DNA from 4 places in the Pararhizobium qamdonense genome. Region 4 is predicted to be linked to each of the others. Evidence: riboswitches for the same ligand, from Rfam matches in the RefSeq annotation. Region 4 holds a riboswitch; each other region holds the start of a gene.
The links. Region 4 has a riboswitch for cobalamin ahead of cobU (bifunctional adenosylcobinamide kinase/adenosylcobinamide-phosphate guanylyltransferase). Riboswitches for the same ligand answer to the same signal wherever they lie in the genome.

Region 1 (7,719 bases), 390 kb from region 4:
TCGATATCGATGCCCATGGCCTTCAGCCCGGCAACATTGGCAAACACATCATCCTCGCTGTCGTCGAGGAAAATGGTTTCCAGCAATTCGAAGGACAGCATGTCCGGCTGAACGCCGAGACGCTTGAGTTCGTCGATCAACAATGGATCCGACAGGCGGGCGGCCGACACATTGACGGAGATGCGCGGAACATCCACGCCCCGGCGCGTCCAGGCCTCGCGATCCCTGAGCGCCGCTTTAAGGATGGCGGCATCAAGATCGTCCAGCCGGCCAAGACCCGCCGCAACCTTGATGAATTCCCCCGGCATGATCAATCCACGCTTGGGATGGCGCCAGCGCGCCAGAACTTCCATCCCGACGACGCGCCGGGTCCGTGCATCGACCTGCGCCTGATAGAAGGGAACGAACTCGCCTTTCTCCAGACCATGCGAAAACTGACGGCCGATCCGCTGCTCGGCGTTGAGCTGCGCTTTCAGCTGTGCGGAATAGACTTCGACACGTCCCCTGCCGAGCTTTTTCGCCCGGTTGAGCGCAATGTCGGACTGCGCCAGAAGGCTTGCAATATTGCGTCCGCTGGCTGCGGCGACGCCGATGGAGCCGCCGGTGTGCAGGACCTCGTCATTGTGCCAGACCGACTGCTTCAGCCCCTGTGTCAGCCGCTCGGCCCGGGCTTTGAGGTCTTCCAGGGAGACGAAGTTTGCGATCAGAACGGCAAATTCATCACCGCTGACGCGGGCGATGAACGAGTTTTTCGGAACGCCGGCCTCAATACGCCGCGCGCAGGACCGCAGGACATCGTCGCCCGCCGCATGGCCGGCCGCGTCGTTGATCTGTTTGAACCGGTCGAGACCAATATGCAGGATCGCCAGCTTCTCCGGGCCCTCCCCCTCGGCAAGCTCCGCCAGCCGACGGTCGAAAAAGCGGCGGTTTGGAAGCCCTGTCAGGGAATCGTGCTCGGCGGCATGCTGTATCCGCTCGGAGCTCACTTCCAGCGCAACGGCGCGCGCTTCGGCAATCGCCTTCTGCCGCCGCAATTCGCGATTGAGCAGCACATCCGCCGTCACGTCCCACTCGGCACCGATGAAGGTGATGTGGCCGTCTTCCTCGAAACAATAGGCACGCGAGCGCAGATGGCGGGTTTCGCCGTCCGGCAGGATGATCCGGTATTCCGACGAATAAACGTCGCCTGTTGCAATCGCGAGATCGAAATCCGCTTGCGCTTGCACAAAATCATCGGGATGAATCGCATTCATCCACACCGCCGCCTTGACGCGCTTCTGTGTCTTGCCCGTTGCGTAGAGCCGATGCATTTGCAGGTCCCAGACGACTTCGTCCTTCTGCGTATCGTGCTCCCACACCCCGATCTGAGAAGCGTCGAGCGCAATTCCCAAGCGGCGAAGAATATTCTGAAATTCCTGTTCGGACCTCGCCGCTTTCATGGTCTTCTCTGTGGGTGATGCTTCGCGTGTCAGCGCCGCCGCATTCTACACCAAGATTGCTAAAGAACTATTGTTCCGGTGAATAAGAAGAGTATCTTTCAATTCAAACAACCATTGAGTGTTTCTTGAAAAAACCGGGTTGCAACTTGAGCGCATACCAGGTTGTACTACATATCCAATTTAGACATTGCGGGGAAAAATCAAGAGCTGCAATACGTCATTGGAGGTCGCAGCGCCGAATTGACATGCATGATACGACGGCATAATCATTGCGGGATCAATTGGTTCCCTGGGGGCGAGGCGCTTTCGGGGAGTAAATGGGAACGTGACGGGTGGACCCATTCTGGGCATCTTCATCACGGCCGACCCCGCGACTGTAGAGCGGTCAGAGTTTGTCATGCCGGTTTGTTCAGCCGGTAAAAGCCACTAGGGCGACGGGATTTCAAGCCCTGCCCCGGGAAGGTGAGACAGGCTCCTTGGCGCGAAAGCGCCTGACGCCGCGAGCCAGGAAACCTGCCGGTTGATGAAGGGCATGGTGCCCAATTGAGTGGGATATATTCCACGCGCCATCACGGAGGTTGTCATGGCTACGACTACAGTTTCAAGCATTCCGCTTTCTCTCAGCGACCGCATCACGACGGCCGTTCTCGCCCTGTTGATCGGTGGTTTCCTGGTCTTCGGTGCAGGCCTTGCCAATTCTGCAGTGCTGCACGACACCGCCCACGACGTCCGCCACTCCTACGGCTTCCCTTGCCATTGATGAACGGTGGAAGGCTTTGCGCTTTCCGCACCTGATCGATGAGAGGGATCGCCGATTTCCGACAGGACATCGCGCGGCCCTGGATTGCGCCCATGCTTTTGCATCGGGCGGTTTTTGCCGTGGGGAATTGAAACACAGCAAGCGTTGAGCACGACAGATCGATCAGTTCCGCTTGATTTTTGGGGGTATCACATGATTGTCAAAACACTTCTGGCCGCATTGGTGGCTGGGTTGATCGCGGGCGTCTTCATGACGGCGGCACAGGAATTGCGGGTTGTCCCGCTCATCCTTCATGCCGAGGAATTCGAAGTCAAGGAACCCGCAGCCGAGCCGCCTGCCACGACCGAAGGTCAGCAGCAGCAACAGTCCTCGCTCAACCGGTCCTCGGTCATTGGCGAGATGTTGTCCGCACTCTCGCCGGTCACGCCGGCCTATGCCCATGAGGGCGAGCATGAGGAAGAAGGCGGCATCATGTTCGGCATGAGCCGTTTCTCCGGCACGCTGCTTGCCAATCTGGTGGCCGGTGCCGGTTTCGGCCTGCTGCTTGCCGGAGCAAGCCTGGTGTTCAACCAGCCGATTACGTTGCGCAACGGCGCGATCTGGGGCATTTGCGGCTGGCTTGCGGTGCATCTCCTGCCGGCCGTCGGCCTGCCGCCGGAACTTCCGGGCTTTCCTGCAGCCGATCTGCAAGACCGCAAAATCTGGTGGCTCGCGGCGATCGTTCTCTCTGTGGCCGGACTTTATCTCATCGTGCTGCGTGGCGAGATCGTCGCCAAGATCGCCGGTCTTGTCCTGATCGCTGCGCCGCATGCCTATGGCGCGCCACAGCCGTCGGATTTGTCGAGCCCGGTTCCTGCCGTGCTTGGCGCCGAATTCGCCGTTGCCGCCTTGGCCACGACGCTGGCCTTCTGGCTCGTGCTCGGCGTCATCTCGGGCTATCTGAACGAACGGTTTTTGAAATCGGCCTGAGCCATAAAGTTGCCGCGGGGTTTTGTCCGTGCGGCAACCGTGATCAGAGGCCGCCGGTGCGCTCGACATGGGCGCGCAGGCGGCTTTTTTTGCTCTCGTCATCCAGGAGAACGCAGACATCGCAAAAATCACCGCCCTGCGTCCGGTAGTAGAGACAGCAGCCGCTTCGCAAGCGGAATAAGCGCTCGACGGCAACCCCATTGCAGACGGCGCTGATCCGCTGATAGCGCATCGCATCAAAAGACAGCGGCGAGCCGGCTCCGTTGATGACAGCAAGTGCCGCAGCCATCGCCCGTTCCGCCTCGCCCAGCGCCAGACCGGCCTCCAGAAACGCCCCTGCAATACCATCGGCCACCAGCCGCCATTGCGCAACGGGCGAAAGGCCGGTGCGCGCCTGCAGCGCATCGATCATGGGCGTGAAATTTTCGACGAAACCATCATGCAACAACGTCGCCCAATCATGCCCGCGCGCAAAATTCTCGACGCGAAAATGAAAGCGGCAGGCATCGGCTGGCTGGGGGGCATTGACTGAACCGCAGTCGTTGGGAACGGCAGGTTCAAACCGGAATGCCAGGCGATCCTTGCCGGGGACCAGTCCCGCGCGCAGATAGACTGCCGCCACCGCAACACTGAGGTGATGGCTGTAAAAGGACACGAGATGAGCGCCCCTGACGCGATCATCCATTCCGGACGCGAAACGGTTCTGATAGGCGAGCAGGCGTTCGATCATCTCCCCGTCACGGCGCCACGCCCGATCGACGGAAACAAAGTCGCCACTTGGCAAACCTTGCGACATCGCGACATGTGGAAAATACTGTGCCTGCCAGACGATGGCATCAGCCACCTGCCCTGCATCACCGTCTCGAAACCTGCCGTGATCCCTATTGTCGTCCAAGGGGCCGCCTCAAATGTTCTGACGGTCCGTTTACCTCATGATGGAGACTGATGATAGGACCCCAAAAGCACGATCCCTGATCTCAAAGCCAGCCGCCGGAAAAACCCGCCCGTCTCAGGCCGCGCCGTATCACCACCGTTTCGCGCAGCATGGACCAATAGAGCCCAGTGCGGTGGTTTTCGATCATCATGACCAGCAATCCCTGGTCAAGGCCGACGCTGCGATTGTTGAGCCACCCTTCCGCCGTCTTGCCCGGAACGCTCGGATTGAAACTGCCGATAAACCGCCCATCCGCCATGACATCCGGATAGCTCGACAGGATATGGCGTGTGCCTGATATGGCGGCCTGAGGCTCGAATGGCAAGCATGCCAGGGGCGCCCAGGGCGCAAGCGTGCCGTCGTCGGGGCCATTTGGCGCGCCGCGCGCGGCATAACCGGCAAATTGCTGGCGCCGTCCATCCTGCAGGCGGCGCGGACGCTGCGGGCCATCGCATGAGGTCAGCCCCCATGTATCGGCACCATAGCCCGTGAAGCCACCCGGATTGGCCGTCGCATAATCACGCTGAACGGCAATCGCGCGCCGGGTATTTTCGAAATAATCCGTATCATGGGCCGCCACGGCCTCATCGCGGATTCCGCGAAAATCGATCCAGGCATGCGAGAACAGGTGGATGAACAAGGGACCGGCATAGAGGAACGGCTTGCCCTTCACCGTCATCCAGTCGAATTTCGCGGCAAACGCATCATAGCTGTCCTTGCCGATCGGATAGGAGGGCGAAGCGAGCGCCAGCGTATAGAGGATGATCGCCTCGCTATAGGATTCCCAGTGATAGGGCAGAAAGCCGCTGCGCGGTTTCCATCCGAGCCACAGAGCGCCGTCACCGTCCAGCGCCCAGGCCCAGTTTGCCCTTGCATAGAGCATATCGACGTGAGAGCGGATTTCCTTTTCGACTTCGTCATCCCGGTTGAAATACGCAGCTGACGTGATCATGCCGGCGATCAGAAGCGCGCTGTCAATCAGGGACAATTCGCTGCGCCACGTTCTAAGCCCGGTCTTCATGTCCAGGAAATGATAATAGAGCCCCTTGTAACCGGTGGCATCCTTGCTGCGGCTTTGCGGACTTTTGGCGAAGAAGCGCAAGGTGGTCAGCGTGATCGCCGCAGCCTCCTCCCGGCTCATCCAGCCTCTCTCGACGCCGGTGGGATAGGCGGACAGGGCAAAGCCGGTCGCAGCGATGCTCGAAGGCGCGCCAGGGAGTGACGTGTCGGCAATCAAACCATTTTCCGGATTGACGAAATCGAGAAAGTAGCTGAACGCCGCTCGCTGCAAACGGTCGAGAATAACCGTGTCGGTTTCGTTTTTCAGAAGCATTACAGGCTAACTCCAGTCGATCGGTCGAAAAAGTGACCGCAGGTACAAATCACTGATTGTTGAAGCCGCCGGCTTCCCGGACGGTCGCCTAACCAACGATTTGTGTTACATTTTAGTTTCATACGATCCTGAGCGCCGATTGGATGACCTGATGTTTTCAGCACTTGCGATGTTTCTGACGATTGCAGCCACGCCAGTGGCGACGCCGGTGGCAGATTCCGTTCCGGTCGATGTAGCGCTGGTGCTCGCGGTCGATATGTCGGGCTCGATGGATATCGAAGAGGCGCAGGTTCAGCGCATGGGCTATGTCGAGGCGCTGCGTCATCCCGACTTCATCAACGCGGTGACCGCAGGCCTGAATGGCCGCATCGCCATCAGCTATTTCGAATGGGCGGGCAGCGTCAACGAAACCTCCGTCATCGGCTGGCAGGTGATTGACGACGCGCAGGACGCCGCTAGCCTCGCTGAACATCTCGCCTCACGGCCGGTCTTCACCCGCCGCGGCACCTCCATTTCCAATGCCATCACCTTTGCATCGAAACTGATGGCGGCAAGCCCTTATGATGCCATGCGCCGGGTGGTCGATATTTCCGGCGACGGGCCGAACAATCTGGGCCCTCCGGTCGATCCTGCCCGCGATGCCGCCATTGAAAGCGGCATCATCATCAATGGCCTTGCCATTCTCATCCGCCCCTCCGGCGGGCCGGTTTCGCTTGACCGCTACTATGCCGATTGCGTCATCGGCGGCCCCGGCTCCTTCGTGCTGCCGGTGCATCAGCCGGAAGATTTTGCCGTCGCCATCCGCCAGAAGCTGGTCCTTGAGGTCAGCCAGGCGCGACTGCCGGCCATTCCCGTTCAGATCAAACCGCCCACCGATTGCCTGATGGGCGAAAAACTTCGGCCGGGTTTTCTCGACCGGGTCTACCCGGAACTGGAAAGATAGGCCCGGACACGACTGCGGTTCCTTTGACGCAACATACTCCCGTCCCCTGGCAAATGCCGAAGGACCGGACGGCGGCGGCCGCAATTTCCGTGCAAATCCGAAAATTCCAAAAAATTTCGTAGAGGCACCAATCCCTCAACCTATTCCTATTCATGGAGAAATGTGATTATATTGAATGAACGTTCAGCAAGATATGGGGAAATTCATGAACGAAATGACCCGAAACATCAACGTTCCCAACGACTGGGACCGCAGCGGCTTGCCCGGCTGGTGCTATCACAGCGACGCGCTGCTGGAGCTTGAAAAACAGCATGTCTTCCGCGAGCACTGGCAGATCGCCTGCCATGTTTCCGATGTGCCGGAGCCCGGCAATTACATCACGATGGATGTCGTCGGCGAGCGCGCGCTGATCCTGCGCGACCAGGACGGCACCGTGCGCGGCTTCCACAATATCTGCCGCCACCGCGGCTCGCGCGTCGTGGCCGATGACAAGGGAACCTGCCGCAATGCGCTGGTCTGTCCGTTCCACGGCTGGGTCTATAATCTCGACGGAACGTTGCGGGGCGCCGCCCGCCCCCGCTCCTTCCCGCCGCTCGACAAGCAGGAATTCGGGCTGATCGCACTGGATCTCGAAGTCTGGATGGGCTTCGTCTTCATCCGTTTTGCACCCGGGCCCCAGCCGTCCGTTGCCGAACTGATGCAGCCCTTCGCGGCCGAACTCAGCGAATACAAAACGCAGGACATGGTTGCCGCCGGCAATCTCTGGACGCAGACCTCGCCGGTCAACTGGAAATCCGTCCGCGATGTCGACAACGAGGGTTACCACGTGGCGATGGCCCATCCGGCGCTGCAGGACCTCTATGGCTCGACCTATTATGACGAACCCTTCGTCAACGGACTCTGCCGCTCGTTCGCCACCTATAATCCGCATGCCGGCCGACGCTGGAGCGTGCGCAATTATGTCAGAATCGCCCCGGAAGCCACCCACCTGCCACAGCACCTGCGCAAGGCCTGGATCTATTACGGCATCTTCGCCAATGCGGTGATCGCCGTGACGCCGGAAGCCGTGCAGTTCTATCAGGAATTTCCGCTTTCCACCGGCCAAACCATGCTGCGCGGCGGCGTCTACCGCCATCGCGACGAAAGCCGCCGGGAACGCGCCGCCCGCTACCTTGCCCAGCGCATCGACCGCGATACGCAGTCCGAGGACGTGCAACTGACCATCTGGTCCAACGAATCGATGACCTCCAAGGCCTTCAGCGGGTTCTACCTGTCCGATCTCGAATATGGCGTGCGCACCCACCACGACCACCTTCGCGCCATCCTGCCGGTCATGACCCT
Region 2 (7,719 bases), 130 kb from region 4:
GATCGCGGCTCTAACCAGGTGACGATCGCAGCGGCGGAACTGATGTGCGGCGTCGGAGAGCTCGGCCTGTCCTCCGGCCTCAGCCATATCGTCACCGTCACCGATGTCTTCCTGGAGCGCATGTTCCGGCGCATGGGCTGCCCCGGCGAGCGCATCGGCGAACCGCAGCGGATCGGCTCTGTATTTGCCGTTGCCGTTGCCTGGGAGGTCACAACCGGCCTTCTGGAGCAGATGAAAACTGTCGCCGAAATCGGCGGTTCGGTGCTGGAGCGGCCGATGTCGCTTGAAACCGCCCGGGCGGCATGACCAGATATCCGGGAGAGCCGCCGATTGTGGCTCTCCCGCCTCGCCCCGCATTTATCTCCCGCTTCCCGTTAACGCTGGCAACGAGACTGCGTTGCAGCAGCGCCGATTGACGCTATGATGGGCAAAAAGTCAGAGTGCGAGGATGTTCCTTCGCACCCGGCAGGGAGCCGGTATGCTCAGGCGAGAGAAACACGTGATTTTCCGTTCGATATCCACTGCGGCGCTGATCGCTCCGCTTCTTCTGGTCATGACGGCAAGCGCCAGCGCCTCGGCGGTCTGCGAACGGCTGAATGCCCGTCTTGCCAGCCTGCCGAGGATCGCCGCCTCCAATGCCAATGTGCGCGACTATACCGGCGCAATCTCCCGCCAGAATCTCGACCTGCGTCAGGCGCGCAGCGATCTCAGGCGGATGGGCTGCAGTTCGGGCAGCGTCATCATTGTCGGCGGTCCGAATGAAGACGCCTGCGATAGCCTGAGCGCTGAAATCTCGCAGATGGAAATGGATCTTCAAACGCTGAAGGCCCGCCGTCAAAGCCTGGTGACGGGAAGCGACAGCGATGTCATCCGCCGCCGCATCGAGGCCGCCCTTGCCGTCAATCGCTGCTTTGACGATCAGGACGATGTTCTGGAAGCCGCCATTGAAGAGCCGGAAGCCCACCGCAATATCCTAAACGGCCTGCCGCCGATCAGCGACGGTTACGATGACATGCGCGGCAGCGATACCGATTTCACCACGCCGCATGACAACTTCGGCCCCGGCGCCACCGGCAGCTTTAGGACGCTCTGCGTGCGCACCTGCGACGGCTCGTTCTTCCCGATTTCGTCCGATGCCTCACCCGCCGATTTCCAGCGCGATGCGGAAACCTGCCGGCAGCGGTGCCCGGGCGCAGAGACGGCGCTGTATTATCACGCGCTGACGACCGAAGAGACCGACCAGATGGTGTCGGCCGCCACCGGCGAGCCCTATGCCGACCTGCCCTCGGCATTTGCCTACAAGACCCGCGACCGCAGCCAGAACGGCCAGTGCGGCTGCCGTCCGCTGGGTCAAACCGCCATCCAGCAGAGCACGCCCGACAACGGCAAGGGCGTCGTCGATCTGCGCGCCACCAAGAAGACGCAGGACACTGAGGCAACGCAGGTGAAAAACACCGTTGCGGATCGGCCCTACAATCCGCAGGACAACAAGGTCCGCGTCGTCGGCCCCAGCTTCCTGCCATCGCAGGAAACCTCGATCGACCTCAGGCATCCCGCCGGCCCCGGCTACCAGCAGCAGCAGACCAACTGATCAGGTGCTGCGTGTGACGCCCCAGGCGTCCTGAAACACCAGATCCTCGAGCGGCAACCGCTGGCGCCAGCCTTTGACGGCCAGTTCCGGCTCGGCGTAAAGCGTATCGACATAGCCGAGGCACAGCCAGGCGATGATCTCGATGGAATCGGGAATGCCGAGCACGTCCTTGATATCGCGCTCGTGGAAGATGCTGACCCAGCCGACCCCAACACCTTCCGCCCGCGCAGCCAGCCATAGGTTCTGGACGGCGCAGACGGTCGAAAACGCATCCATGCGCGGATTGTGCGTGCGCCCCAGAACCACCTTTCCTGCCCGGGATGGATCACAGGTCACGCAGATGCTGACCGGCGCCTTGCGGATGCCTTCGAGCTTCAACGACCGGTATGTGTCACGCGCCGCACCCTCAAACATCAGCGCCGCTTCCTCGTTGGCCCGCTGGAAAGCGTCGAACACCCGTTCGCGGCGGCCCTCGTCGCGCACCACGATGAAGTTCCAGGGCTGCATGAAGCCGACGGATGGTGCGCTATGGGCAGCGGCCAGCAGCCGCGCGATCACCTCATCCGGCAAAGGCTGCGGCAGGAACTGGTCGCGCACGTCGCGGCGGGTTTCGATGGCGCGGTAGACGGCGGCGCGCTCGTCCTGTGAAAAAGCATCCGCCTTCACAAGGCGGTCTTGCGGTTCAGTTTCCATCGTTTGATCCCCAACAATGCGAAACCTCCCGCCGTCCGCGCGGGGCTGGTCTATCTCGTCAGGCCGGTCTTCTGACTGCGGATCAACCGGCTTTGCAACCTTCCCGGATCGCTTGAAGATCCAGTGGCAGAACGCTGAAATGATTCAGACATTCATGAAATACAAAACCGTCCCCATCACAGCGTTGGGCACGTCCCGGATTTTCACCGGCTTCCCGATTCTCCCGCTTGCGCGGGCACCTGAGCAAGACCGATATGGGCATGGCGGGCCGCCAAATGCAAGACGGCCCACCCTGATCCCGTCAGATGGCGGCAACCGGATGCGGCGAGCCGTCATAGGCACCCCAGATCGACTGGTCAAAGCAGATCACCGAGCCGGTCATCAGGCCGGATTCACCAGATGACAGATAGGCGCAGGCCCGCGCCACCTCGGCCGGATCGACCAGACGGCCAAACGGCTGGCTTGCCGCAGCCTTGTCCAGCCAGTCGCTGGCCGCGCCATGATATTCCCGCTGGATGCGATCCTCGCCTTCAGAGGCCATCCAGCCGATATTGAGGCCATTGACGCGGATCCGGTTGCGCAACACGGCATAGGCGGTGTTCTTGGTCAGCGTTTCCAAGGCGCCCTTGGAGGCGCAATAGGCTGCGATGAACGGCTGGCCGGCCTTGGCCGACATCGAGCCGATATTGACGATGGTGCCCTCGATCTTTTCCCGGCGCATCACGTTGATCGCCTCCTGCATCAGGAAGAACGGCGCGCGCACATTGACAGCAAACATCCGGTCGAACAGGTCCGGGCTTGTATCGAGGATCGTGCCGCGATCGGTGATCGCCGCCGCATTGACCAGCGCATCGACGCGGCCAAACGCACTGTCGCAGGCAGCCACAACCTTGCGCGCATCCTCCACCTGTTCGAGATCGGCCTGCACGTAGACGACCTTGGTACCGGTCGCCTTGCCGATCTCTTCGGCCTTGGCCTCGCCCTTCACGGCATTGCGGCCGCAGATGACGATGCCAGCCGCACCGCGCTCGGCAAACAGCGTCGCGATCGTCGCCCCCAGCCCTTGCGTCCCCCCGGTCACGATCGCGATCTTGCCGTCCAGACGGCCATGGTCATTGCTCATCCTATTTCCTCCGTTTCGATGTCGCTGATGTCAAAAAACTCCCGCCCGGCATCCGGGCAGGAGTTCAAATTGCAAGATGTGGTGGCGCTAACTGAGCTTCTTCTCCGACTGCGCCGCAAGTGCGGCCGTAAACTGAGCCTCCTCCCAGTTGCTTGACAGCGCCTCATGCATCAACTGCGCCTGCGTCTTCGGCGCAAGCCCGCCGACCGGCGGATCGCGGTCGAGATTGGTCGGGAAGGAATAGCCCTCGGCGCAGGAGGCAATGGCGCACGCCGCTTGCGCTGCGGACAGCCGGCCGTCCGCAAGCATTGCCTTCAAGGCAGGATAAAGAACGCCGCTCATGCGCTCCCGGTTGACCGTCTCCATCGCCCGGCCAAAGGCGGAGGAAACCTGCAGGAGGTTCGCCACCCGCTTGATGCCCTCGGAGCGGTTGGTGCCTGCGGCGTGAAACAGCGCCGGATTGAAGAATACCAGATCACCCTTTTCCAAGGGCAGTTGAACATGGTGCTCATCGAAATACGCGCGGAACTCCGGACGTTTCAGCGCCAGATAGCCGGGCACATAGGTCTGGCTGAACGGCAGGAACAAGGTTGGTCCGCTTTCCAGCGGCATGTCGCAATGGGCAACGGCGCCCTGCAGCGTCAGGACTGGCGACAGCCGGTGGACATGTGCCGGAAACTGCTCGATCACTGCGGAGGACTGAAAACCGAGATGGTAATCCCGGTGCGCCGATTGCGCCGCACCGCCCGGATTGACCCGGTTGACCTGCGCGGTCATTTGGTAGCTCGGCCCAAGCCAGGCCTCGCTGACCAAGGCGATCAGCGCATTGCCGTAGTAGGCGGCAAAATTCTCTGGCGCACGCAGGCAATGCTTTTCCAGCGAATTCCAAATGCGGTCATTGGCCCCCGGCTTGGCAAAATGATCGCCGCCACCGCTATTGGTGCGGTGCTGTTCGTTGATAATATCGTCGAAAATGCCGCTGGCCGCATCGATCACGTCCGTGTCCTCGAAAGCTTGCTTCAAGACGATGACGCCCGGCCCGGTCGCGAAGGCCTCGCAGATCTCAGCCAGCACTGCCCGGCGCCCGTCGGGGGTGGCGGCCGCCTTCAGCACGCTGGCGCCATTGTAGATCAGAACGTTCTTCTCGGCGCGCTCGGCATGCGGATAGTCGGCAAGCGACACCGTCCGCTCCACCTCGGTCCGGAAATCCTCCAGATCGCAGCTGGCCTCCGTCAGCCAGACGCGGTCGGCGCGCTGCTTGATATTATTGTCGGTCTTCATCCCGTTTTCCTCCCACCGGATCTCTGTCGTTGCCAGCACTATACGCGGGGACAAAAGCTGATATAGAGCAGAAACCCATCAAAAAACCATCAGAACGGAGCCGCGATGGCGCACGAGTTTCTGGTCAAGGACATCGCGTTTCAGGCCGGATTGAGCGCTGCCACGGTCGATCGCGTCCTCAACGAACGTCCGGGCGTACGGAAACAGACGGAACTGCGCGTGCGCGCCGCCATCCGCGAGCTGGAAAAACAGCAGGCGGGCGTCGAAATCCAGGGACGCAAGTTTGGCATTGATATCGTCATGGAAGCCCCCGACCGGTTCACCGACACGGTGCGCGATGCGTTCGAGAGCGAAAGCCTGACATTCCTGCCGACGATGTTCCGCTCCCGCTTCCATTTCGCCGAAATGATGCGGCCGGGCGACATTGTCCAGTTGCTCGACCGGATACGCCTGCGCGGCACCGATGGTGTGGTGCTGAAAGCGCCGGATGTGCCCGAGATCAGCGCCGCCGTCGCGCGGCTCGAACAATCCGGTATCCCCGTGGTCACACTGGTCACCGATCTGCCCAACGCGCCGCGCACCGCCTATGCAGGCGCGGACAACAGGGCAGCGGGCGAAACCGCCGCCTATCTGATCGGCGAACGTTTCTCCGGCCAGCCGGCGACGGTGCTGGCAACCCTGTCGAGCAGCCGGTTCCGGGGCGAAGAAGAACGCGAAATCGGCTTTCGCCGCACCTTGCGCGACCGCTATCCGTCGATCGGCATCGTCGAAATCAGCGAGGGTCTCGGGCGCGACGATGCGACGGGCGCTCTGGTAACGGCAGCGCTTTCAGCCCATCCCGGCATCAACGCCGTCTATTCGATCGGCGGCGGCAATCGCGCAGTGCTTTCTGCCTTTGCGCAAGCGAACCGGACATGCGCCGTGTTCGTGGCCCATGATCTCGACAGCGGAAATCTCGACCTGCTGCGCAGTGGAAAAATCCATTTCGTCCTGCATCACGACCTGAAAGCCGACGTGCGCACCGTCTTCCGGGCCATCATCGGCCGCCGCAGCGCGGTTACGGCACCCGGCGTCGCCCGTCTCTCCGCCGTCGAGGTCATCACGCCCTACAATATTCCGCTATCGCTGCGGTGATGCCGTGAATGCGTCCAAAAGCACGCGCGCCAAAACCTCATTGGAACAAACGGGCCTGAGGACCGCTATTGGTTCGCAGCCGGCTCGTAGCGCACGAAAGCGAACGCAGTGCCATCGGGCGACCAGTTGGGAACGTTGATCGTGCCCTGCCCGCCAAACAGGCTGAACAGCACGCGCGCATTGCCGCCATCCGGATCCATCAGCCGCAGCCGCACGTCGAGATCGCGCGGGTGATCAAACACGTCGCCGTCATAGGAGAGGACCAGCAGGTGTTTGCCGTCGGGAGACGGATGCGGGAACCAGTCGCCATATTCGCTGTCGGTCACGCGCGTCACATCCGAGCCATCGGCGCGCACCCGCCAGATCTGCATCCGGCCGCTGCGGCTGGAGTTGAAATAGATCCACGCACCGTCATGACCGTAGTCGGGACCGTCATTGCGCCCCTCGCCGAAGGTCAGCCGGGTCTCCTCGCCGCCCTCGACGGGAATGGTGTAGATATCGAAGACCTGATCGCGAATGCCGCAATAGGCCAGCGTCTTGCCGTCAGGCGACCAGCCATGCCAGTAGGACGGCCGGTTTAGCGTCACCTGCTGCGGCACACCGCCTCCGGCCGGCAACGTATAAATCGTCGATGCGCCGAATTCCGTCTTGTCGCTGATAACGATCGTCGTTCCATCCGGCGAAATGCCGTGATCGTTGTTGCAGGTGCGGGCAAAGCCGGTATCGATCAGCTGCGGTTCGCCACCTGTAACGGCCAGGCGATAGAGCAATCCATCGCCGTTGATGACAAGCGACTGCCCGTCCGGCGACCAGTTCGGAGCCTCGACCAGCTGCTGGGTCTTCCAGACGATGCGGGTTTCGCCCGTGGCAATCGTGTAGATTTCGACCGAACTGCGCATCGCCTCGTCTCCAGGTCTACCGGTCGCGAAACCGGTTGGTGATCGGATAGCGCCGGTCGCGGCCAAAGTTCTTCTTGGTGATCTTCACGCCCGGTGCCGACTGGCGGCGCTTGTATTCAGCGATATAAAGCAGATGCTCGATCCGGTGCACGGTCGCCTCGTCATGGCCGCGCGCGACGATCTCTTCCGTGCCCATTTCCTTTTCGACCAGGCATTCGAGGATATCGTCGAGCACCGGATAAGGCGGCAGCGAATCCTGGTCCGTCTGGTTGGGACGAAGCTCGGCCGAGGGCGCCTTGTCGATGATGTTCTTCGGGATCACCTCGCCCGATGGCCCGAGCGCGCCTGGCGGCACGGTCGTGTTGCGCCAGCGCGACAGGCCATAGACCTGCATCTTATAGAGGTCCTTGATCGGATTGAAGCCGCCATTCATGTCGCCATAAAGCGTCGCGTAGCCGACCGACATTTCCGACTTGTTGCCGGTGGTCACCACCATCGAGCCAAACTTGTTGGACAGCGCCATCAGGATGGTGCCGCGCGTACGGCTCTGCAGGTTTTCCTCGGTAATGCCCGATTCTGTTCCCTCGAACATTTCCGACAAAGCGCTCAAAAAGCCCTTTACCGGCTCTTCGATCGGAACGATATCGTATCGGCAGCCGAGCGCCTTGGCGCAGTCCTCGGCATCCTTGAAGGAATCAGCTGAGGTATAGCGGTAGGGCAGCATCACCGTGCGCACGCGCTCCTCGCCCAGCGCATCGACGGCAAGGGCCGCACAGATCGCCGAATCGATGCCGCCGGACAGGCCAAGCACGACATTCTTGAAGCCGTTCTTGTTGACGTAATCGCGAAAGCCCAGCATGCAGGCGCGGTAGTCGGCCTCCTCCTGCTGCGACAGCCTCGACATCATGCCGCGCTGGCAGACCCAGCCATCGCCGTTTCTGTGCCATTCGGAAATGGAAATGCTCTCTTCGAACTGGCTCATCTGGAATGCGAGCTGC
Region 3 (7,346 bases), on a different replicon from region 4:
GGTTATCGCCGTGGCGCTTATAGGAGGCTGGCTGATCGCCTGGCAGGGATCGTTGCAGCATGAGGTTATCCACGGGCATCCGACCGGCAACCAGCGCATCAATGATGCGATCGGCGCGATCCCCCTGTCACTCTGGCTGCCCTATCCGATCTACCGCGAAAGCCATCTGGAACATCACCGCGACGAGCATCTGACCGACCCGATCGAGGACCCGGAATCCTCCTATTTTACCCGCGCGACCTGGGAGCGGCTGGGAACAGCCGGCAAGCTCCTGGCACGCTGGAACACGACGCTGTTCGGGCGGCTGACGATCGGGCCTGCCGTCATGCTGGCGAGCTTTCTGGCGCAGGAGGTACGATTGCTGATAGCCGGCGAACCCGGCCGGGCGCGCATCTGGGCGGTACACATGGTGGGTGCCGCTGCCGTGCTGTTCTGGGTCACGGTGATCTGCGGCATGCCGTTCTGGCTCTATTTCTTTGGCTTCGTCTATCTCGGGGCGGCACTGACACGGTTGCGGTCCTATGCCGAGCACCGTTACGCCGAACGGCACGAGGAGCGCACAGCGATCGTCGAGAACAGCCATTTGTTCGGGCTGCTGTTTCTCTACAACAACCTGCATGTGCTGCATCACCTCAAACCCGGCATTTCCTGGTACCAGCTGCCGTCGGTTTATCGCCGTCACCGCGAGTCCCTGATCGGCACTAATGGTGGGCTCGTCTATAACAGCTACTGGGACATTGCCCGCCGGTATTTTTTGAAGCCGCATGACGACATCACGCATCCCAAGCATTCTTGATGGGGTTGCGTCGGGGTTCGTTTGGAAGCCTGTTTTCGTCATAGCCGAGACTGTCGTCTGCCGAACGATGATCCAGTACAGGAAGCGCGGCCAAGTGCCGGCGGATTGTGGCGAGTTCTTTCAGCACGATCTCTTTTTCCGCCCGGCCTCTCATGCGATGAAGGCGCTCTTGGAGTGCCCGACGAATTGCCACGGTGATCGTTTCTCCTTTTTTTCCGCCAATAATCTGGCGAGGCGTTCGGTCTCCGGGTCGTTGATATTCAGCGCCATCACATGGTCCCTCCGGCCTGTTTGGCGTCACTCTATCTCTTGAAAAGATGTTTGCAAAAACACAGGTCCGTGCCTGGTTCGCTCATCAGGGCAGCGCATAGATTTTCAACATTCGCCACTGTTCCTCCCATTTCCAGTTGACTCACGGTCCGCTCACCTCAATAGTTCGGTCAACGAACGAATTAATTGAGGTGGCCGTGAGCGAAACCCTGCGTATCTCCCGGAAGTTTTCCCAAAGGGCCGTGATGGAGGCCATCATCCAGAACGGTCCGATCTCGCGCGCGTCGATTGCCAAGCAGACGGGGCTTTCCAAGCAGACGATTTCGGAGATCGTGCGGCAGCTAGAGCTGGACGACTGGGTGCGCGAGACGGGGCGCACCAGCGGCCATGTCGGACGCACGGCCGTGACCTATGAACTGGTGCCGGATGCGGCCTATATTGCGGCGGTTGATCTTGGCGGCACCAAGATCCGGCTCGCCATTGCCGATCTCGCCTGTCAGGTGTTCGCCGAGGAGGTCGTGGCGACCGACCGGCGCGGCGGCCAGTTCGTCGTCGATCAGATCGCTGATCTCTGCGGCAAGGCCGCAAGCCATCTGAACATCCCGCGCGAACGCATCCGCATGGCCGTGATCGGCGCGCCGGGCGCACCGGACGCCAGGACCGGCCGTATCCTGCTGGCGCCGAACATTGCCGATTTCGACACGATGAACGTGGCTGCCGCTTTCGAGAAGGCGCTGGGGATTGACGTCATTCTGGAAAACGACGTCAATCTGGCGGTGCTCGGAGAAAACTGGCTGGGGCAAGGGCAGGGCATCGACAATCTCGCCTTTATCGCCGTCGGTACGGGGATCGGCGGCGGGCTGATGGTCGGCGGACAGCTGGTGCGCGGCGCAATGAATGCCGCCGGCGAACTGGGGTTCCTGCCGTTCGGCGCAGATCCTTTCGATCCGGAATCGCTGCGCACCGGCGCCTTCGAACGGGTCGCCGCCTCGATCGGTATCATGGAGCATTATGCGGCGGCATCCGGTGAGACGGCGGATGTTCGCGAAATCTTTGAGCGGGCAGCGCGCGGCGATACCCATGCTGCGGCGACGCTGGATGAGACGGCGAGATATCTGGCGCGCGGCATCAGCGCCATTGCGGCGATTGCCAATCCGGAAAAGGTCATCATGGGCGGGTCGATCGGCTTACGCCCGGAATTGATCGAGCGCATTCGCAAATTCCTGCCGGCCTGCTTTCCCTATCCCGTCGATATCGAGGCAAGCCAGCTCGGTCCGCGTGCGGCAATCATCGGGGCTGCGGCGATCGGGCTCAGCCATCTCCACAATGCGCTGTTTGGCGCCGATGCCCCCGATAGCCGCATGTCGCTGCCGCCGGCGGAAACGGTGGCGTTTCGGGAAGAGCTACAATAACTGCGCCCGATGGCCTGTAATAGCAGGGGTTACATGCAGCTGCGCGTCAGCGGGATGCGGCGTTGATTGCGGCAGGTTCGAGCTTGCCAATGTCTGGGGCGCCATAGGCCCGCATGAAGGTGCATACCGCGTTGCGGGCTGCACTTTCCAGTTCGGCTTCGCTCGGCGTCGCGCCGAACAGGGTGCTCATCTGCAGGTCGGCATTCACAAGCGCCAGAAACTGGCGGGCGGCGACATCGAAGTCGTCGATCTGCAGGAGGCCTTTATGGGCGAGGCGGGCAAAGAGTGCGGCCAGTGCCGTGCCGATCTTGCCGGGGCCGTGCAGGCGCCAGCTTTCGAACAGATGCGGATAGCGCTCGCCCTCCGACTGAACCAGTTTGCGCAGGAATTTTCCATCCTGGTTGCAGATGCAGCTGCGGCTGAGGCGCACGGCAAAGGCCGCAAGATCGTCCTTCAGATTGCCCGGATTTTCGGGAAAGGTCGACAGGGTCGTGAACAGCATGGCGTTTGCCCGGTCCATGACGTCCTCGACCACGGCGGTGAACAGGTTTTCCTTTTCCCGGTAGTGATTGTAGACGGTCTGGCGCGAGACGCAGGCTTCGGCGGCGATCTCGTCGATGCTGGCGCCGGTAAAGCCCTGGCGGCAAAACACTTCCGCAGCGGCTTCCAGAATGGACTTGCGCTTGGCGCATTGGCCGCGCTGGCTATGCACGGACATCTTCGAAACGGTGTCGCGATTGGCTTTCATGGGTTTAAGATAATGCCTCTTGACGTTTTAGACAATGGTGTCTAATTTTACAGCTGTGTCCAATTATATTGACACGAACTGCCAAGCGCGCAGACGTCCTCCCAAGCGCCGCGTGAAACCCTGGCAACGATCCATTGAACCCTCGTGAGAGCAACGCAGCGCAAGACTGATCCGGGTTTGTGCTGCCGTTTTCTGAAAGATGATCCCATGACGTCCTCCTTCTTCCGGACTGCCCTCATCCTCGGCCTCCTGTCCGCCATCGGCCCCTTCGCCATCGACATGTACCTGCCGGCATTGCCCTCGATCGGGCAGGACCTTGGCGCGGAAAACCAGGTGGTGCAGCTCAGCCTGCTTGCGTTCTTCATCTCCTTTGCGCTGGCGCAGCTGATCTATGGTCCGCTGTCGGATATGTGGGGGCGCAAGGCGCCGCTCTATATCGGCATCGGCATTTTCGCGCTCGCCAGCATCGGCTGTGCGCTGGCAAGCGACATCGAAACGCTGATCGCCTTCCGCTTCCTGCAAGGGATCGGCGGCGCGGCCGGCATGGTCATTCCTCGCGCCATCGTCCGTGACATGCATACCGGCGTACAGGCTGCCCGGCTGATGTCGCTGTTAATGCTGGTGTTCAGCATTTCGCCGATCCTTGCGCCGCTGACCGGCAGCGCCGTCATCGAGTTCTATGGCTGGCGCGGCGTGTTCTGGGCCGTGACGATCGCCGCCTTGATCGGCCTCATTCTGCTCGCAACACAGTTGCGGGAAACCCGCCCGAGGGAACACCGTGCCGAAAGCGGCCTTCGCAGCGCCATGGCAGCGTATGGCGTGTTGCTGAGGGACAAGAACTTTCTGACGCTGACCTTCATCGGTGGCCTTGGGATTTCCAGCTTCCTCGTCTATCTCGCCAATTCGCCCTTCGTGCTGATCGATTATTACGGGCTAACGCCAACGCAATACAGCTTTGCCTTCTCGATCAATGCCGTGTCGTTCTTTGCGGTATCGCAGGCAACCGGCTGGTTTGGCGAGCGCTTCGGGCTTGTGCGGGTGATGCGGATCGCGGTGACGGCCTTTGCGCTGACCATGGCGGCCATGGCCATCGTCATGAGCCTCGGGTTCAACCAGCTTCCGGTCATGGCCGCATTCCTGTTCGTCGGCTACGGCTTTCTCGGCCTGGTCATCCCGACCAGCGCGGTTCTAGCGCTGGAAGAGCATGGCGAGATCGCCGGCACGGCATCGTCGCTGATGGGAACGCTGCATTTCGTCACGGCCGCCGTCGCCATGGTGATCGCCTCGGTATTCTTCGACGGCACGGCCGTGCCGATGGCCCTGGGCATTGCTCTTTGTGCCGTCGGAGCGCTGCTGCTGACGCAGGCAACCATCGGCCGCCGCCGGGCGATTGCCGCTGCAGAATAAGTGCCTGACTGTTACGGGATGAGTGGCAAAGGCCTGGAGATATCTCCGGGCCTTTTGCATTTTGAGCGGGCAACTAGAACCCGTCATCGCTTAAAGACATAAGCATTCCTTTATGTCTCTTGACTGAGTGTGCCGTTTGCCGCATGTTGGATATATCGTGGTTCTCCGGAGTTCGCATCCGGAGCTAAGAGGGAATCCGGTGCGATGCCGCAAGGTGTCCATGCCGGAGCTGCCCCCGCAACTGTAAGCGGCGAGTTTCTGTCTACCGAACGTCACTGGGACGCAAATGCCCTGGGAAGACCGGACAGCGACGATGACCCGCAAGCCAGGAGACCTGCCGCGATAGATAACGTCCACGGGCGGGGTGTCCCGGTGTGCCGCTTTGCGCAACGGGGACCTTTTGTCCATCGTTCGATACGCAATGCGTCCACTTTGTCCCTTGCCCTCAACAATCGGGGTAAGGAAAATGACCATCACCACAGCAAATCTGGGATTTCCCAGGATCGGGGCCAAGCGCGAACTGAAATTTGCGCTGGAGAGCTATTGGGCCGGCAAGTCGTCCGCAGACGAACTGCTTGCGACCGCAAGGGATCTGCGTGTCAAAAACTGGGCGCTCCAGAAAGACAAGGGTATCGCCACCATCCCCTCCAATGATTTCTCGCTCTATGACCATGTTCTCGACACCGCCGTCATGGTCGGCGCCATCCCTGCCGCCTATGGCTGGAAAGGTGGTCCAGTCGATCTTAAGACCTATTTTGCGATGGCGCGAGGCAGCCAGGGCGGCGGCCACGCGGGCTGCGGCCATGCGGAGCACGGGCATGGCGTACCAGCCCTTGAGATGACCAAATGGTTCGACACCAACTATCACTACATGGTGCCAGAATTCTCAGCCGGTCAGACGTTCGAGCTGACGGCCAACCGGCCGCTCGACGCGTTTCGCGAGGCAAAGGCATTGGGTGTGCACACCCGCCCGGTTCTTCTCGGGCCGCTGACATTCCTCAAACTCGGCAAGGCGGCACAGGATGGCGTTTCGCCGCTCAGCCTGCTCGACAAATTGCTGCCGGTCTACGGACAGGTCCTGGCCGAGCTTTCGCAAGCGGGTGCAGATTGGGTGCAGATCGACGAGCCTTGCCTGGTTCTTGATCTCACGGAGGCGGAACGTGCCGCGTTCGCTCATGCTTACGAGACGCTCAGCACTGCTGCGCCCGGCCTGAAGGTCATGCTGGCAACCTATTTCGGCGCGATCGGTGACAATCTGGAGACGGCGCTCAAACTCAAGGTCGCGGGCCTGCATGTCGATCTGGTGCGGGCGCCGCAGCAGGCCGCCGTGCTGATCGACAAGGCACCGGCGGATCTCGTCCTGTCGCTGGGGATCATCGACGGACGCAATGTCTGGCGCGCCGATCTTGTCGGGCTGTCCAAGCGCATCCAGCCGCTGATCGAAGCGCATGGGCATGGCAAGGTGCAATTGGCACCGTCCTCGTCGCTTTTGCACGTGCCGATCGATCTGACGCTTGAAACGGCGCTTGATCCGGAACTCAGGTCCTGGCTTGCGTTCGCCAATCAGAAACTCGATGAGCTGGCCTTGCTGGCAAAGGCATTCGATGCCGGTAGCGCGCAGGCGGAGACGGTGTTTGCCACATCGATCGCGGCGGCCAGCGCGCGCCTGACATCGGTGAAAGTGCATGATCCGCTCGTTGCAGGCCGGTTGAAGCAGGTCGATGCCACGATGCTGAAGCGCACGTCGCCATTTGCAAAACGTCAGCGGTTGCAGCAGCAGCGATTGCGCTTGCCGCTGTTTCCGACGACGACGATCGGTTCGTTCCCGCAGACGGCGGAGGTGCGCAAGGCCCGCTCGAAACATGCAAAGGGCGAGCTTTCCTATGTCGATTACCAGGCGTTTCTTGAGCACGAGACCGCGCAGGCGATCCGCTGGCAGGAGGAGATCGGCCTCGACGTTCTGGTGCATGGTGAATTCGAGCGAAACGACATGGTGCAGTATTTCGGCGAACAGCTTTCCGGCTTTGCTTTCACCCAGCATGCCTGGGTGCAGAGCTACGGCTCGCGCTATGTCCGCCCGCCGATCATCTATGGCGATGTCTCGCGTCCGAACCCGATGACCGTTGCCTGGTGGAAATATGCGCAGGCGCTGACGGCAAAGACCGTCAAGGGCATGCTGACCGGACCGGTGACGATCCTTAACTGGTCGTTCGTCCGCGACGATCTTCCGCGCAGCACCGTCTGCAAGCAGATTGCGCTGGCCATCCGCGACGAGGTTCATGACCTTGCCGAGGCGGGCGCGGCGATGATCCAGATCGACGAGGCGGCCTTGCGCGAAGGACTGCCGCTGCGACGGGCGGACTGGAAAGCCTATCTCGACTGGGCGGTCGAAAGCTTCCACCTTTGCTCGACCGGCGTTTCCGACGAGACGCAGATCCATACGCATATGTGCTACTCGGAGTTCAACGACATCATGCCGGCAATCGCCGCCATGGATGCCGACGTGATTTCCATCGAGACGTCGCGGTCGAAGATGGAACTTCTGTCGGCCTTCACCGGCCGTGGCTACCCGAACGAAATCGGGCCGGGTGTCTACGATATCCACTCGCCGCGGGTACCCGCTGTCGAGGAAATGGTCGAGCTTCTGGACAAGGCGAGCGAGGGACTGGTCGCAGGACAGATCTGGGTCAATCCGGATTGCGGCCTGAAGACG
Region 4 (7,719 bases):
GTCGAGTTCTTCGCTATAGCGGCGCAACGTATGGCTTTCGGTAAGGAGGCCGATGACGCGCCGTTCGATGAGGTTGTTGACCACGGCCAGCGCATCGCTCTCCGTCGTGTCGAACAGGGACGCCGCCTGCTTGGCATTCATGTTCGGCTGCAGAAAATCATTGCCCAGCCGGATGAAGGCGGACAGGTCCTGTTTTTCGCCGCTGGCTTCGACGGGGCTTGCATAGACCTCCGGCACCTGGATGATACCCGCATATTTCGCGCCATCGACGACCACGACCCGCTGCGTCGATCCCAGCGGAAAGTCGCGGCGGAAATCGTCGAGCGTCGCTTGCGCGTCGATCGTTCGGACATCGGTGCGCATCAGGCGGCCGACGGTAAGGTTGCGGATCCAGCCAACATCGTGGGCGCTGCGGATGCTCTCGCCGCGCAGGTGAAAACGCCATGTGGCAAACGAGTAGCCGAAGGTGGTGCGCACCACGAGCGAGGAGGTGATCACGGCGGCAAGAACAAGCACCGTGATGGGAAAGTCGCCGGTAATTTCGAGCGCCAGGAACGTCATGGTGAGCGGCCCGCCGATGACGGCGACCGCCAGCGCGCTCATTCCGACGACGGCATAGATGACCGGGGTCAGCGTTGCCTGGGCAAAAATATAGGGTGCGGAAAAGGCGAACAGCTTGCCCAGCAGCGCCCCCATGAACAACGACGCAAAGAACAGGCCGCCGCGAAAGCCGGAGCCGATCGAGATCGCCGATGCCAGCGATTTCATCAGGAACAGGCCGATCAGCATCGGGATCGCGGGAGAACTCGCAAGATTGAGATGCAGGGCACCGTGACCGGCCGACAGGACCTGCGGCGAGATCAGTGCGAGAAGCCCGACCGCGATGCCGCCGAGGGCCGGCCGCAGCGGAGCCGGGATGAAGCTGCGGCGGGCAAAGCCTTCGACCAACGAGACGCCCTTCATCAGCAGGATGCCCATGCCGGCGCAGAAGCAGCCGAGCAGCAGCGCGGGCAGATAGTCAGCCGGGACGACTGCGCCGAACTGACCGACATCGATGGTGAAATCACCCGCATAGAGCCATCTCGCGATGAGGTTTGCGATGAGGGCGGAGACGACGACCGGGGTGAGGGAGACGATCGTATAGGTGCCGATAATCAGCTCGAAGGCATAGAAGGCACCGGTGAGCGGCGCGTTGAACGCGGCGGCGATGGCGCCTGCCGCGCCGCAGCCAACCAGGGTGCGCAGGTCCGAGCGGCGAAGCTGCAGGGAAATGCCGAGCTTGGAGGCGATGCCGGACGCAAGCTGCGTATAACCGGCCTCCAGCCCGACAGAGGCGCCGAAACCGTTGGAAATCAGGTTCTGGACTGCGACGATAATGCTGTCGGTGAGCGACAGGCGGCCGCCGTGCAGGGCGTTTGCTTCGATCGGATCGACCATCGGCTTCTTGCGCCAGGAGGCCAGAAGCAACATCAGCAGACCCAGAAGGATGCCGCCGACAATGGGCGCGATCAACACGGAGATTTCGCCTATTAGATTGCTGGAGCTGAGGCGCTCTGCGTCGGAAATCCCGAAAATCAGGCTGTGCAGACGGCTGGATATGATGCTCATCGCCGTAACAGCCAAGCCAGACGTGACGCCGACGATGATACCGGCGGTGACCAGACCCAGTTCGCTTCGCCGCGCAAAGGCGCGTATCCGCCCGATGTCGAAAAGCAGGGAAAGAGAGCTGAGCCGCCGCAGGTCGAGTTTCGGTATCATTTTCAGCTTCATGGCTTGGCCGTCCTGTCTCTGACCCGTCGTAAAAGGCATGGCAGCGGAGATCAAGCCTCGTCTGCCGATGTGCGGGTGTCTGCGGATGCGCCGCAATTGACTTGATCCGGGCGAGCGCCTAATCATCAGCCATTGGATGGTTCCCGGTATGCCGTTGCATGCCGGGAGTAAATGGGAATGCGACGGGCCGGACCCATGCCGGGCGTCCTTATCGCAGCCGACCCCGCGACTGTAGAACGGTCAGGGTTCGCCATCCGGGAAAGCCGATACGTCCGGACTGTCCGCATTCGCGGCGGCGGACAGGACCGGCCCAACCGGAAAAGCCACTGGAGCGGCATTGTGATCAGCCGGGGCTGGACGCCTCTATGTCTACGAATCGTCCACCTCTTCACGATGCCCGCCGATTGCGGTCACGCAATCCGGCGCAAAAGCTCCGGGAAGGCGAGGCGGACCCGTTCGTCCCCTGATAAGGACGTGGCGCCGTGAGCCAGGAGACCTGCCACCCTCAAGGACGCCATCTTTATTTTGGGGTCCGCCCGATCCAGGGAGAAATGCTCCCGATGCCAGCACGGAGGTTGTCATGGCTTTATCATCCCGTTCCCGGAACGGACCGTTTTGCGTTGCCGCACAGGCCGGTACCCGCCGTGCACAGATTGCGTTTATTTCCGGCGCGCGCTGAGGCCGGGATCATTTTATGACATCGATACAGTCAGGCTGCGTGCTGGTCTTGGGCGGCGCCCGTTCCGGCAAATCCGCTTTCGCCGAGAAACTTGTCGTGGCGTCGGGTCTGCGCATGCATTACGTCGCGACCGGAAGGGCCTGGGACGGCGAAATGCAGGCAAGGATTACCGAGCATCGCGATCGCCGCGGGGATGACTGGCAAACCCATGAGGAACCGCTTGAACTCGCCTCCTGCCTGAAATCGATCGATGCGCCCGATCGTATCATCCTCATCGATTGCCTGACGCTCTGGGTCACCAATCTGATGATGGAGCATCGGGATATACAGGCGGAATTTGAACGGCTGGCGGCCTATGTGCCGCAGGCCAAGGCCAGGCTGGTCTTCGTGTCCAACGAAGTCGGGCTGGGCATCGTGCCGGAAAACCGGATGGCGCGCGACTTTCGCGACCATGCCGGCCGGCTGCACCAGATCATTGCGGCGATATCCGCAGACGTCTATTTTATCGCGGCCGGATTGCCGCTGAAAATGAAGGGTTGATCCATGACCATTGAAAAAGCCGCTCACGGCAAGATCCCGGCCACCGTCATCACCGGCTTTCTCGGTGCCGGCAAGACGACGATGATCCGCAACATCCTGCAAAATGCCGGCGGCCGCCGCATCGCGCTGATCATCAACGAATTCGGCGATCTCGGCGTCGATGGCGACGTCTTGAAGGGCTGCGGCGCGGAAGCCTGCAGCGAGGACGATATTATCGAGCTGACCAATGGCTGCATCTGCTGCACCGTCGCCGACGATTTCATCCCGACCATGACCAAGCTCCTGGAACGCGAAAATCGCCCGGATCACATCGTTATCGAGACATCCGGCCTTGCCCTGCCGCAGCCGCTGATCGCCGCCTTCAACTGGCCGGATATCCGCACGCAGGTGACCGTCGATGGCGTGATCACCGTGGTCGACAGTGCTGCAGTTGCCGCCGGACGCTTCGCCGACGATCACGACAAGGTCGATGCTCTGCGCGTCAACGGCGACAATCTCGACCATGAAAGCCCGATCGAGGAACTGTTCGAGGACCAGCTGACGGCTGCCGACCTGATCATTCTCAACAAGACCGACCTGCTCGATTCGACCGGCCTTGCCTTTGTCCGCAACGAAGTCGCCTCGCGCACCAGCCGCAAGCCGACGATGATCGAAGCGAAGAATGGCGAGGTCTCCTCAGCCGTTCTGCTCGGCCTTGGCGTCGGCACCGAAAGCGACATCGCCAATCGCAAGTCCCATCACGAGATGGAACATGAGGCGGGCGAAGAGCACAGCCATGACGAATTCGACAGTTTCGTGGTGGAACTCGGCCCGATCGCCGATCCGGCCGCCTTCATCGAAAAGCTGAAGCCGATCATTGCCGCGCATGACGTGCTGCGGCTGAAGGGCTTTGCCGATATACCTGGAAAGCCGATGCGTCTCTTGATCCAGGGCGTCGGCGCCCGGATCGACCAGTATTTCGACCGCCCCTGGGCTGCCGGCGAAGTGCGCCGCACCCGCCTGGTCGTCATCGGCCTGCACGACATGGATGAAGCAGCCGTTCGGGCTGCGATCGCTGCTGCGGTTTGAGGGTATCTTGACCGGGCGCGAGAATTTTCCCTCTCCAACCCCTCCCCACAAGGTGGAGGGGCTCGGATTGCGTTTGCCGCAAATTTGGTGCGCCACCATAATCGCGTGGGCTGAATTTCGCGCGGGAACTCGTAAGCTTGGCAAGCCGGCACGGACTTTGCCCCGTCTCAAGGAGGGACCATGCATCTCCTCCTAGCCCAGAAGGGCACGATCACCGACGGCGAAGAGGCGATCGATCTCGGCCAGTCGCCAGGCGATATCCTATTTCTGTCGGCTGCCGATACGGAGCTTTCGTCGATTGCCGGCGCACAGCGTATGCGCGACGCAAAGGCGAGCCTGCGGGTCGCGAGCCTGCTCACGCTCAAGCACCCGATGTCGGTCGATACCTATGTCGAGCGTACGGCCCGCCACGCAAAACTGATCATCGTGCGGCCGCTGGGCGGCGCCAGCTATTTCCAGTATGTCCTGGAGGCGTTGCATGCGGCGGCCGTTACCCACAGGTTCCAGATTGCCGTGCTGCCCGGCTGCGACAAGCCCGATCCCGGGCTCGAGCCGTTTTCGACCGTTGGCGTTGAGGACCGCAACCGGATGTGGGCCTATTTCACCGAGGGCGGCGCCGACAATATGGGGCGGCTGCTGCGCTATGCCGAAGCCCTGATCGACGGCGCGGAAAAACCGGAATCGGCCGCGCCGCTGATGAAGGCCGGCATCTGGTGGCCGGGGCAGGGTGTGATCGGGGTTGAGGCCTGGAAGAAGGCGGCTGGGTTTGGTGCTTTCGGAGAGATGGGGGGTATGCGTCCCGGAAACGAGAGCGTCCCATCCCGTTCGAACTTGGTGACGGGAGAAAGCCTTCACCCCCCGACCGTCGCATTGTGCTTCTACCGCGCGCTTGTTCAAAGTGGCGAAACCAAACCCGTCGAAGCCCTGATCGCAGCACTCGTTGCCGAAGGAATGACGGTGCTGCCGGTGTTCGTGTCCAGCTTGAAAGATGCCGTGTCGATCGGCACGCTGCAGGCAATTTTTGGCGAGGTTGCGCCCACTGTCGTGATGAATGCCACCGGGTTCGCGGTCTCTGCGCCCGGCGCCGACCGTAAGCCGACCGTGCTGGAGTTTTCGGATGCACCCGTTCTGCAGGTGATCTTTTCCGGTTCGTCGCGACCCGCATGGGAAGCCTCACCGCAGGGGCTGATGGCGCGCGATCTCGCCATGAACGTGGCGCTGCCGGAAGTCGATGGCCGCATCCTGTCGCGGGCCGTCTCGTTCAAGGCGGCGGCAATCTATGACGCGGATGTCGAGGCCAATATCGTCGGCCACGAACCGCTGGCCGACCGGGTCGCCTTTGCCGCGAAGCTTGCAGCCAACTGGGCAAGGCTGCGCCAAGCCGCGCCAAGCGAGCGCCGCGTGGCGATCATCATGGCAAATTACCCCAACCGCGACGGGCGGCTTGGCAATGGCGTCGGTCTCGATACCCCTGCAGGAACCATCGAAGTGATGAAGGCAATGGCGGCCGCCGGCTATGCCATCGATTCGATCCCCGCCAGTGGCGACGCGCTGATTGCGCATCTGATGGAGGGTCCGACCAACTCCGCGCAAGCGGATTGCGACATCCGCGAAACACTTTCCTTAAGTGAATACAACGCCTTCTTTGCATCGCTTCCCGATCGGATTCAGGCTGAGGTCACCGGCCGGTGGGGCGAGCCGCAGAGCGATCCGTTTTTCCGGGATGGCCGTTTCGCCCTGCCTTTGACGCGCTTTGGGCAAACGCTGGTCGGCATCCAGCCGGCACGCGGCTATCATATCGATCCGAAGGAAACCTATCACTCGCCGGACCTTGTGCCGCCGCATGGATATCTCGCCTTCTACGCCTATCTGCGCCGCGACTATGGGGCCCATGCCATCATCCATATGGGCAAGCACGGCAATCTCGAATGGCTGCCGGGCAAGTCGCTGGCGCTGTCGGAAAATTGCTATCCGGAAGCCGTCTTCGGCCCGATGCCGCATCTCTATCCGTTCATTGTCAACGATCCCGGCGAGGGCACGCAGGCCAAGCGCCGCACGGCCGCCGTCATCATCGACCACCTGACGCCGCCTTTGACGCGGGCTGAATCCTATGGTCCGCTGAAGGACCTGGAAGCGCTGGTCGACGAATATTACGACGCGGCCGGCGGCGATCCCCGGCGCCTGCGGTTGCTCAGCAAGCAGATCCTCGAGCTCGTCCGCGATATCGGCCTTGACCATGACGCCGGCATTGCCGGTACGGACGGCGAGGACAAGGCGCTTGAAAAACTCGATGCCTATCTCTGCGACCTCAAGGAATTGCAGATCCGCGATGGGCTGCATGTCTTCGGGGTGGCGCCGGAAGGCCGGTTGCTGACGGATCTGACGGTTGCGCTGGCGCGCGTGCCCCGCGGACAGAGCGAGGGCGGCGACCAGAGCCTGCAGCGGGCGATTGCGGCGGATGCGAAGTTGGGAGTTTCCACAACGATCTCCCCCCTTGAGGGGGAGATGTCCGTCAGGACAGAGGGAGGTGAAGGTTCTGCACGTTCTCAACCCGACCGACCCCCCTCTGTCGGCCGGGCCGACATCTCCCCCGCAAGGGGGGAGATCAACCCGGAGCGATTTTTTGACCCGCTCGATTGCATCCTGTCTGATCCCTGGACCGGCCCGAAACCGGCCATTCTTGCCGAGACATCCGACGCCCCCTGGCGGACGGCTGGCGATACCGTCGAGCGCATCGAGCTTCTGGCGGCGAAATTCGTCTCCGGCGACTTGCCATGCCCGCAAGGCTGGGCAGAGACCGGTGCCGTTCTGCATGAGGTCGAAACCCGTCTCAAACCGTCGATCGTCCAGTCCGGGCATGCGGAAATTGCCGCCCTGATGACTGGTCTTGATGGACGGTTTGTCGCTCCCGGTCCGTCGGGTGCGCCGACGCGCGGGCGGCCGGACGTGTTGCCGACGGGGCGCAATTTCTATTCGGTCGATAGCCGCGCCGTTCCGACACCTGCGGCCTTCGAACTCGGAAAGAAATCGGCGGAGCTGTTGATCCGCCGCTATCTGCAGGATCACGGCGACTGGCCGACATCGTTCGGGCTGACCGCCTGGGGCACATCGAACATGCGCACCGGCGGCGACGATATCGCCCAGGCCATGGCACTGATCGGCACCAAGCCGGTCTGGGATATGATGTCGCGGCGTGTGACGGGCTATGAAATCGTGCCGCTTGCTATTCTTGGCCGTCCGCGCGTCGATGTCACCTTGCGCATTTCCGGCTTTTTCCGCGATGCCTTTCCCGAGCAGATTGCTCTGTTCGACACGGCTATCCGCGCCGTTGGCGGGCTCGAGGAGGATGATGCCGACAACATGATCGCCGCCCGCATGCGGGCGGAAGCCAAACGGCTGGAAGCCGCCGGCGTTTCGGCAAAGGATGCGGCGCGGCGCGCCTCCTACCGCGTCTTCGGGGCCAAGCCCGGCGCCTATGGTGCCGGCTTGCAGGCGCTGATGGACGAGGGCGGCTGGGACAATCGCGCCGATCTTGCCGATGCCTATCTCACCTGGGGAAGCTATGCCTATGGCGCGGGCGAGGACGGCAAGGCCGAGCGCGGCCTGCTTGAAGCGCGATTGAAGACGGTCGAGGCCGTGGTGCAAAATCAGGACAACCGCGA

Region 1: another riboswitch for cobalamin. It lies ahead of PYR65_RS09645 (CbtB domain-containing protein); the one in region 4 lies ahead of cobU (bifunctional adenosylcobinamide kinase/adenosylcobinamide-phosphate guanylyltransferase).
Region 2: another riboswitch for cobalamin. It lies ahead of bluB (5,6-dimethylbenzimidazole synthase); the one in region 4 lies ahead of cobU (bifunctional adenosylcobinamide kinase/adenosylcobinamide-phosphate guanylyltransferase).
Region 3: another riboswitch for cobalamin. It lies ahead of metE (5-methyltetrahydropteroyltriglutamate--homocysteine S-methyltransferase); the one in region 4 lies ahead of cobU (bifunctional adenosylcobinamide kinase/adenosylcobinamide-phosphate guanylyltransferase).

The regions. Positions count from the first base shown of each region.
Region 1 covers NZ_CP119566.1:1,990,580-1,998,298, reverse strand. The annotation lists gene PYR65_RS09650 (bifunctional diguanylate cyclase/phosphodiesterase) at 1-1,439, opposite strand, end outside; cobalamin riboswitch at 1,705-1,974, shown strand; gene PYR65_RS09645 (CbtB domain-containing protein) at 2,023-2,199, shown strand; gene PYR65_RS09640 (CbtA family protein) at 2,392-3,168, shown strand; gene PYR65_RS09635 ((2Fe-2S)-binding protein) at 3,212-4,063, opposite strand; gene PYR65_RS09630 (glucoamylase family protein) at 4,146-5,435, opposite strand; gene PYR65_RS09625 (DUF1194 domain-containing protein) at 5,587-6,378, shown strand; gene PYR65_RS09620 (aromatic ring-hydroxylating oxygenase subunit alpha) at 6,584-7,719, shown strand, end outside.
Region 2 covers NZ_CP119566.1:2,507,279-2,514,997, reverse strand. The annotation lists gene PYR65_RS12095 (acyl-homoserine-lactone synthase) at 1-306, shown strand, start outside; gene PYR65_RS12090 (DUF2865 domain-containing protein) at 554-1,591, shown strand; gene bluB (5,6-dimethylbenzimidazole synthase) at 1,592-2,284, opposite strand; cobalamin riboswitch at 2,329-2,541, opposite strand; gene PYR65_RS12080 (SDR family oxidoreductase) at 2,586-3,407, opposite strand; gene PYR65_RS12075 (phytanoyl-CoA dioxygenase family protein) at 3,495-4,688, opposite strand; gene PYR65_RS12070 (LacI family DNA-binding transcriptional regulator) at 4,794-5,822, shown strand; gene PYR65_RS12065 (TolB family protein) at 5,888-6,721, opposite strand; gene PYR65_RS12060 (NAD+ synthase) at 6,738-7,719, opposite strand, start outside.
Region 3 covers NZ_CP119567.1:347,085-354,430, forward strand. The annotation lists gene PYR65_RS22870 (fatty acid desaturase) at 1-796, shown strand, start outside; gene PYR65_RS30605 (hypothetical protein) at 774-950, opposite strand; gene PYR65_RS22880 (ROK family transcriptional regulator) at 1,264-2,478, shown strand; gene PYR65_RS22885 (TetR/AcrR family transcriptional regulator) at 2,525-3,196, opposite strand; gene PYR65_RS22890 (multidrug effflux MFS transporter) at 3,434-4,633, shown strand; cobalamin riboswitch at 4,775-4,989, shown strand; gene metE (5-methyltetrahydropteroyltriglutamate--homocysteine S-methyltransferase) at 5,100-7,346, shown strand, end outside.
Region 4 covers NZ_CP119566.1:2,375,721-2,383,439, forward strand. The annotation lists gene PYR65_RS11425 (chloride channel protein) at 1-1,758, opposite strand, end outside; cobalamin riboswitch at 1,891-2,288, shown strand; gene cobU (bifunctional adenosylcobinamide kinase/adenosylcobinamide-phosphate guanylyltransferase) at 2,465-2,989, shown strand; gene cobW (cobalamin biosynthesis protein CobW) at 2,993-4,057, shown strand; gene cobN (cobaltochelatase subunit CobN) at 4,238-7,719, shown strand, end outside.